One region of the Cytobacillus oceanisediminis genome, then DNA from elsewhere that is predicted to be linked to it. Evidence: a T-box and tRNA genes for the amino acid it is inferred to sense, from the RefSeq annotation. Region 1 holds a T-box; the other holds one or more tRNA genes.
The links. The T-box of region 1 lies ahead of thrS (threonine--tRNA ligase). A T-box ahead of a tRNA ligase gene usually reads a tRNA of that ligase, here a tRNA-Thr.
Positions count from the first base shown of each region.

Region 2: it has a tRNA-Thr gene. The T-box ahead of thrS (threonine--tRNA ligase) is inferred to sense a tRNA for this amino acid. The anticodon was not compared.

Region 1 covers NZ_CP065511.1:837,255-841,663, forward strand. Annotated here, with positions in the region: partial or broken gene IRB79_RS04380 (amidohydrolase) at 1-922, shown strand, start outside; gene IRB79_RS04385 (cyclic-phosphate processing receiver domain-containing protein) at 1,115-1,474, opposite strand; gene thrS (threonine--tRNA ligase) at 1,701-2,903, opposite strand; T-box leader at 2,956-3,187, opposite strand; T-box leader at 3,228-3,461, opposite strand; T-box leader at 3,501-3,734, opposite strand; gene IRB79_RS04395 (YhgE/Pip domain-containing protein) at 3,804-4,409, opposite strand, start outside.
Region 2 covers NZ_CP065511.1:421,632-426,040, forward strand. Annotated here, with positions in the region: rRNA gene IRB79_RS02190 (23S ribosomal RNA) at 1-1,989, shown strand, start outside; rRNA gene rrf (5S ribosomal RNA) at 2,116-2,232, shown strand; tRNA gene IRB79_RS02200 (tRNA-Asn) at 2,254-2,328, shown strand; tRNA gene IRB79_RS02205 (tRNA-Thr) at 2,364-2,436, shown strand; tRNA gene IRB79_RS02210 (tRNA-Glu) at 2,464-2,538, shown strand; tRNA gene IRB79_RS02215 (tRNA-Val) at 2,543-2,618, shown strand; tRNA gene IRB79_RS02220 (tRNA-Thr) at 2,624-2,699, shown strand; tRNA gene IRB79_RS02225 (tRNA-Tyr) at 2,712-2,795, shown strand; tRNA gene IRB79_RS02230 (tRNA-Gln) at 2,860-2,934, shown strand; tRNA gene IRB79_RS02235 (tRNA-Lys) at 3,090-3,162, shown strand; tRNA gene IRB79_RS02240 (tRNA-Gly) at 3,232-3,306, shown strand; tRNA gene IRB79_RS02245 (tRNA-Ala) at 3,310-3,382, shown strand; gene rocF (arginase) at 3,597-4,409, shown strand, end outside.

The sequences.
Region 1 (4,409 bases):
CCTTATGCATCCCTGGAAAATGGCAAAATGCATGCATGCGGACATGATGCCCATACCGCAATGCTGCTGATTGCCGCCAAGGCATTAAATGAGATAAAAGAAGAATTGCAGGGGAATGTCCGCCTGCTGTTCCAGCCAGCCGAAGAAGTAGCCGAAGGGGCGAAGATGATGGTGGAACAGGGAGCGATGGAAGGCGTGGACAATGTCTTTGGCATCCACATCTGGTCGCAAATGCCGACACATAAAGTGTCCTGTACACCCGGGCCATCCTTCGCATCAGCTGATATATTCAAGGTGACATTCAAAGGGAAAGGCGGGCATGGGGCGATGCCGCATGATTGCATTGATGCCGCATGATTGCATTGATGCCGCTATAGTGGCATCTTCCTTTGTCATGAATGTGCAGAGTGTTGTGTCCAGAACCATTGATGCCCAGCTTCCTGCCGTACTCACCATTGGAAAAATGACCGTGGGCACAAGGTTCAACATTATCGCTGAAAATGCAGTCATTGAGGGAACAGTCCGCTGCTTCGATTCTGAAACAAGGAATCATATTGAAAAACAGCTTGAGCGTTATGCTGAAAAGACGGCAGCAATCTACGGTGCTACTGCAAAAGTAGAATACATCAGGGGTTCGCAAGCGGTAATTAATGAGGAATACAGTGCCCAACTCGTACAAAAAGTCGCATCTGAAGCTTTCGGGGAAAATGTACTTTACAAGGAAAAACCAACAATGGGTGCGGAGGATTTCAGTTTTTTCCTGGACAAAGTACCTGGCAGCTTCGCCCTCGTTGGCAGCGGCAATCCAGAAAAAGACACAGAATGGGCCCACCACCACGGAAAATTCAATATTGACGAAGACGCCTTATCGACAGGTGCAGAGCTATATGCACAATATGCCTGGGCATACTTGAACGAATAGCCGTAAATCTGATCTTAAAGAGAAATCCGCTCCTCTATATGGAGGAGCGGATTTATTTTAACCGAGTTTCAGTTCTTCTTATAAATTTTAAAGCCATGAAAAAAGGAAGCAGTTAATAAACTCTGCTCCCCATACACTGGTGATATTTAAATTTCCTGTGATCAAGGGGAATAGGTAATTGTCAATGGGTCTCTAATATTTTTGCAGATAATTTGGCGGAATGAAATTTAGGGGCAGTGGTCTTAAGATTACTTTAATGTCAGTGGGCATTTCAAAATCGTGCTGTGCTTGTTTTAAATAATGGTACATGGCTTTCCCGCCTACTGAATTGGCAGAGTGAACCGTTATACGATCTGCAAATAGCTGTTTTTGAACCATTATATGAACAAGCAAAAGACCATTTCTCGATTTACTTACTAAATCATGGTCCAAAGACAAGTGGTCAATTTCAAAGGTCTGAAGCAAATGGATACACTCATCAATGGTCTCAACTAATACATGACCATCAGGCGCTTTCCGATAATCATCCAGGAATACACTTATTTTCTCCAATTTTCTCCCCCTTTCGAAGGGATGACTAAGAAAAGTCAAATTGACCCTAAGGATTTGATTCACATTTCATTGTAACATACATATATAAGCAAAGATACCTTTAAGGGGATAACTGGAATTTTGAGCGCTGATTATGTTTTCAGGCGTGAATACAAAAACTTGGTAAAAAATGTGTATTTCTAAGAAAAGCCCAAAAGGAATAGTTCCCTTTTGGGGCTTCAAAAATCTATCTGCCGACGCCGTTTATTTCATTAATAAACCGCTCAATTACTTCCTGAATGCTCATCACACCGATATTTCCCTCTTTACGTTTTCTCAGCGACAGGGATTGCTGCTCCATTTCTTTATCACCAATCACCAGCATGTAGGAAACTTTCTGTTTTTCGGCTTCTCTGATCTTGAGTCCCATTTTCTCTGTTCTGAAGTCGACTTCTGCACGGATACCAGCTGATTCCAATTGTGATTTTACATAGTCTGCATATTCTGCATGGGCATCTGAGATGGGAATGACCTTTGCTTGGACGGGTGACAGCCACAGTGGGAAATCGCCAGCAAAATGTTCAATTAGAATAGCCATGAAACGTTCAACTGAACCAAAGATTGCCCTATGAATCATAATAGGAAGATGAAGTTTGTTATCTTCACCAACATAAGCACAATTAAACTTTTGCGGCATTTGAAAATCCAGCTGGACTGTACCGCATTGCCAGCTTCTGCCGAGTGAATCCAATATATGAAAGTCAATTTTCGGCCCGTAAAATGCCCCATCACCAGGATTAATCTGATAGTTAACTCCTTTGTTTTTCAAAACAGATTCTAAAGCCCCTTCAGCACGTTCCCACATTTCCTGTGATCCCATGTATTCCTCTGGGCGTGTTGAAAGTTCAACTTTATAGTCAAAACCAAAATGGGAGTAGAACTCATCAATTAGGACAAGTATTTTATCAATCTCCGCTTCAATCTGATCAGCCATCACAAATAAATGGGCGTCATCTTGAGTGAACGACCGAACTCTTAACAGTCCATTTAAAGAACCTGAGAGCTCGTGTCTGTGGACTAATCCCAGCTCCGCATAGCGGAGAGGCAGTTCCCGGTAGCTTCTCCGTTTGCTGTTGAAAATCAATATCGCACCCGGGCAGTTCATGGGCTTTATCGCATAATTTTGTTCATCCACATTTGAGAAATACATATTTTCATGATAATGATCCCAATGGCCGGATTGTTCCCAAAGTTCCTGTTTCATCATAATCGGTGTCTTAATTTCCTGATAGCCTGCCCGCTGGTGTTTTCTTCTCCAATAACTTTCAAGTTCATTTCGCATCACCATTCCCTTTGGCAGGAAAAAAGGCATTCCTGGGGCTTCCTCCATGGATGTGAAAAGCTCCAGCTCTTGACCTAACTTTCTATGATTTATTTTTTCTGCTTCCATTTTCAATTCCTCCTGATTTTTAGTTATAAAAAAAGACCACACTCCTCCCAAACATAGGGACGAGTGTGGTCGTGGTGCCACCCTAATTCCATAAAGCAATCGAAAGACTGTTTTATGCTCAAAAAGATAACGGAATCCCCGATTATGGATACTCTGATATAGATCATTTCCCCATAATAGCTCCAAGGCGGTAAATCATTCCCTTTTCTTCAGGGCTTGCAGCCGGTGACCCTGATCTCTGGAAAGAAATAAAGAATGATTCATGTCCTTTTCAACGCTAACTATATAGTTTTAATTAAAATAAAAAGCCGCACTCATCCCAGCAAAAGGGACGAGTGCGGCCGTGGTTCCACCCTAATTCCATAAAGCATATCGAAAGACTGCTTTATGCTCAAAAAGATAACGGATTCCCCGATTATGGATACTCTGATATAGATCATTTCCCCATAATAGCTCCAAGGCGGTAAATCAATCCCGTTTCTTCAGGGCTTGCAGCCGATGGCCCTGATCTCTGAAAAGAAAACAAAGAAAGATTCGTGTCCTTATCAACGCTAATTATATAGTTTTAAATAAAATAAAAAACGCACCCATCCCAGCAAAAGGGACGAGTGCGGTCGTGGTGCCACCCTAATTCCATAAAACATTCCCAAAGACTGCTTTATGCTCAAAAAGATAACGGATTCCCCGATTATAGATACTCTGAGTACATCATTTCACTATAATAGCTCCAAGGCGGTAAACCAATCCCGTTTCTTCAGGGCTTGCAGCCAAATGGCCCTGATCTCTGGAAAGAAAATAAAGATAGATTCGTGTCCTTTTCATAGCTCATATTGGATATTTTTACTGATTTTAATACACTTTTTGGAAAAGGTCAAGAGGGTTAATAAAACTTTTTAGACACTAATGAAACAACCCGGATTCCTTCGATTTCTTCATCAGCGCTTTCGTTTTTCTGCTTAATGGCTCTTTCAGGAAGGTTCCAATTAATAGTGCAATGAAACCGAATAGCATCAGGATCAGGAGGTCTCTGTACACTCTCTCCCATACAATGCCTCCAACAGCTTCTCTCATTAAATCAATGGCATAAGAGAAGGGCAGGAAGGGGTGGATGGTTTGGAAAAATTCCGGAAGCAAGGCGGTCGGATAGGTTCCGCCAGCACCCGCAATCTGAAGCACCAGCAAGACAATCGCCATGGCTTTACCTACATCGCCAAATACAGATACTAATGTATAAACAATTAATATAAACACTAAGCTGCTTACCAATCCAAACAGGATAAACCATACTGGTGCTGCCATATCCACTCCCAGAATGAAGATATCCCCTATTGTCACTACAAGGGTCTGTGCAAATCCAATGCTTAGGAAGGTGAGTAGCTTGCCGAAATAGATTTGTTTTCCTGTAAAGTCTTCGGGGTGATGAACATCTGTGGCCAACAGGGAAATTAGCAGAAGGGCACCAACCCAGATCGCAAGTACGGTATAAAAGGGAGTCATGCCTGTTCC
Region 2 (4,409 bases), 420 kb from region 1:
TTACCGAATTCAGACAAACTCCGAATGCCAAAGACTTATCCATGGGAGTCAGACTGCGAGTGATAAGATCCGTAGTCAAGAGGAAACAGCCCAGACCACCAGCTAAGGTCCCAAAGTATACGTTAAGTGGAAAAGGATGTGGAGTTGCTTAGACAACCAGGATGTTGGCTTAGAAGCAGCCACCATTTAAAGAGTGCGTAATAGCTCACTGGTCGAGTGACTCCGCGCCGAAAATGTACCGGGGCTAAACGTATCACCGAAGCTGTGGATTGACATCTTACGATGTCAGTGGTAGGAGAGCGTTCTAAGGGCGTTGAAGCCAGACCGCAAGGACTGGTGGAGCGCTTAGAAGTGAGAATGCCGGTATGAGTAGCGAAAGATGGGTGAGAATCCCATCCACCGAATGCCTAAGGTTTCCTGAGGAAGGCTCGTCCGCTCAGGGTTAGTCGGGACCTAAGCCGAGGCTGAAAAGCGTAGGCGATGGACAACAGGTTGATATTCCTGTACCACCTCTTTACCGTTTGAGCAATGGGGGGACGCAGGAGGATAGGGTAAGCGCGCTGCTGGATTAGCGCGTCCAAGCAGTTAGGCCGGTAACGAGGCAAATCCCGTTACCACACAGGCTGAGCTGTGACGGCGAGGGAAATTTAGTACCGAAGTTCCTGATTCCACACTGCCAAGAAAAGCCTCTAGCGAGGGAAAAGGTGCCCGTACCGCAAACCGACACAGGTAGGCGAGGAGAGAATCCTAAGGTGAGCGAGAGAACTCTCGTTAAGGAACTCGGCAAAATGACCCCGTAACTTCGGGAGAAGGGGTGCTCATTAGGGTGCATAGCCCTGATGAGCCGCAGTGAATAGGCCCAGGCGACTGTTTAGCAAAAACACAGGTCTCTGCGAAGCCGCAAGGCGAAGTATAGGGGCTGACGCCTGCCCGGTGCTGGAAGGTTAAGAGGAGAGGTTAGCGCAAGCGAAGCTTTGAATCGAAGCCCCAGTAAACGGCGTAACTATAACGGTCCTAAGGTAGCGAAATTCCTTGTCGGGTAAGTTCCGACCCGCACGAAAGGCGTAACGATCTGGGCACTGTCTCAACGAGAGACTCGGTGAAATTATAGTACCTGTGAAGATGCAGGTTACCCGCGACAGGACGGAAAGACCCGTGGAGCTTTACTGTAGCCTGATATTGAATTTTGGTACAGCTTGTACAGGATAGGTAGGAGCCTGAGAAGCCGGAGCGCCAGCTTCGGTGGAGGCGTCGGTGGGATACTACCCTGGCTGTATTGAAATTCTAACCCGCGCCCCTTATCGGGGCGGGAGACAGTGTCAGGTGGGCAGTTTGACTGGGGCGGTCGCCTCCTAAAAAGTAACGGAGGCGCCCAAAGGTTCCCTCAGAATGGTTGGAAATCATTCGCAGAGTGTAAAGGCACAAGGGAGCTTGACTGCGAGACCTACAAGTCGAGCAGGGACGAAAGTCGGGCTTAGTGATCCGGTGGTTCCGCATGGAAGGGCCATCGCTCAACGGATAAAAGCTACCCCGGGGATAACAGGCTTATCTCCCCCAAGAGTCCACATCGACGGGGAGGTTTGGCACCTCGATGTCGGCTCATCGCATCCTGGGGCTGTAGTCGGTCCCAAGGGTTGGGCTGTTCGCCCATTAAAGCGGTACGCGAGCTGGGTTCAGAACGTCGTGAGACAGTTCGGTCCCTATCCGTCGTGGGCGCAGGAAATTTGAGAGGAGCTGTCCTTAGTACGAGAGGACCGGGATGGACGCACCGCTGGTGTACCAGTTGTCTTGCCAAAGGCATCGCTGGGTAGCTATGTGCGGAAGGGATAAGTGCTGAAAGCATCTAAGCATGAAGCCCCCCTCGAGATGAGATTTCCCATAGCGTCAAGCTAGTAAGATCCCTGAAAGATGATCAGGTTGATAGGTCAGAGGTGGAAGCGTGGCGACATGTGGAGCTGACTGATACTAATCGATCGAGGACTTAACCAAGTCATTGGTGAATACTCGGCAATACTTCTTCATGCATTATCTAGTTTTGAGGGAACGAAAAAATGAAATTTCCTCTTGAAAAAAACATCAAAAGAAAGTATAATCATACTTGTCTTTTGAAAATAGTCTGGTGGCGATGGCGAGAAGGTCACACCCGTTCCCATACCGAACACGGAAGTTAAGCTTCTCAGCGCCGATGGTAGTTAGGGGCTGTCCCCTTGTGAGAGTAGGACGCTGCCGGGCTGTTTACCAAAATACCACTTTTCCGCAGTAGCTCAGTGGTAGAGCATTCGGCTGTTAACCGAACGGTCGCAGGTTCGAATCCTGCCTGCGGAGCCATTTTCATAAAGCCCTTTTGGGAATTATGAGCTGTTGCTTCCATAGCTCAGCAGGTAGAGCACTTCCATGGTAAGGAAGAGGTCACCGGTTCGAGCCCGGTTGGAAGCTCTCTTAATGTAGACAACTAGAGTACTAGGCCCCTTGGTCAAGCGGTTAAGACACCGCCCTTTCACGGCGGTAACACGGGTTCGAATCCCGTAGGGGTCACCATTTTGGAGGATTAGCTCAGCTGGGAGAGCATCTGCCTTACAAGCAGAGGGTCGGCGGTTCGATCCCGTCATCCTCCACCATATTTGCCGGTGTAGCTCAATTGGTAGAGCAACTGACTTGTAATCAGTAGGTTGGGGGTTCAAGTCCTCTCGCCGGCACCATCTTTTTTAGATGGAGGGGTAGCGAAGTGGCTAAACGCGGCGGACTGTAAATCCGCTCCTTCGGGTTCGGCAGTTCGAATCTGCCCCCCTCCACCATTTATTCTTAATAAAACACAAAAAACTGGACAAGCTATGAATGTCCTTTTTATTTTGTAATTATTGGGCTATAGCCAAGCGGTAAGGCACCGGACTTTGACTCCGTCACTCGCAGGTTCGAATCCTGCTAGCCCAGCCATTTTTGATCCATTAGCTCAGTCGGTAGAGGATTTTAAAAGATTGCAGCATCGAAGCGTTACATCCCTGATTGGCAAGCTTTTATAATCTGCGACAAAGACCGAAGGGCTTTGAAGCACATCTGCAAATGAAGTTCAGGCATCAGGATTATATTATGAGCCATTAGCTCAGTCGGTAGAGCATCTGACTTTTAATCAGAGGGTCGAAGGTTCGAGTCCTTCATGGCTCACTTTATAGAAAGACGCAGACCTTAGGAATCGAGTCCTGAAGGTCTTACTTGTAAATATAAATATTTTTTGCGGAAGTAGTTCAGTGGTAGAACATCACCTTGCCAAGGTGGGGGTCGCGGGTTCGAATCCCGTCTTCCGCTCCAAATGGGGCCTTAGCTCAGCTGGGAGAGCGCCTGCTTTGCACGCAGGAGGTCAGCGGTTCGATCCCGCTAGGCTCCACCTTTATACATAATACGACAATCCTTAGACCAGCATGGTTTAGGGATTTTTTACTTTACAAACAATAATTTGGCAAAAACATAGGAAGCTAACATAGTATATTTAGAAGCCTCTTTCCTGGCAGCCGCATATATATACACGATTTTGTCGAGTTGAGTCATGTGTTTGAAAGCGGTTAAAATATGAGTATAAAGGGAAAGGGAGGACTTGTACTATGAAAAGACAGAAATTATCGATAATTGGAATGCCGATGGATCTTGGCCAGATGAGACGCGGTGTGGACATGGGGCCAAGTGCGATCCGATATGCAGGTGTGAATGAGCGATTAAAGTGTTTATTCGAAGATATCCATGACCAGGGCGATATTGCCATTGGCCGTCCGGAAGTTCAAATCGATCCAAATTCAAATCTTAGAAACTTGGACCTTATTGCTGAAAAGACAGAAAAACTAGGAGAAGAAGTTGATAAAGCAATAGAAAGTGGTTCTTTTCCATTAGTACTTGGCGGCGATCACAGCATCGCAATTGGAACATTGGCCGGTGTTTCGAAGCATTACAAAAATCTTGGGGTAATCTGGTATGATGCCCACGGGGATTTAAATACAGCTGAAACTTCACCTTCAGGGAACATTCATGGCATGCCTCTTGCAGTAAGCTTGGGAATTGGGCACCCGCTTTTAACCAATGTAGGAGGATATGCTCCAAAGGTTAAGCCGGAGAATATTGTCATTATTGGGGCAAGATCTTTGGATGAAGGAGAGCGGGAGCTTATTAAGGAAAAAGGCATTAAAGTATACACCATGCACGAAATTGACCGGCTTGGGATGACAAAGGTTATGGAGGAGTCTATTACATATTTAAAAGAAAGAAATACAGATGGTGTTCATCTGTCACTGGATTTGGATGGGCTGGATCCGCATGATGCACCGGGTGTTGGAACTCCAGTTATTGGCGGCATCAGCTACCGTGAAAGCCACTTGGCCATGGAGATGCTCGCAGAATCTCAGATCATTACATCGGCTGAATTT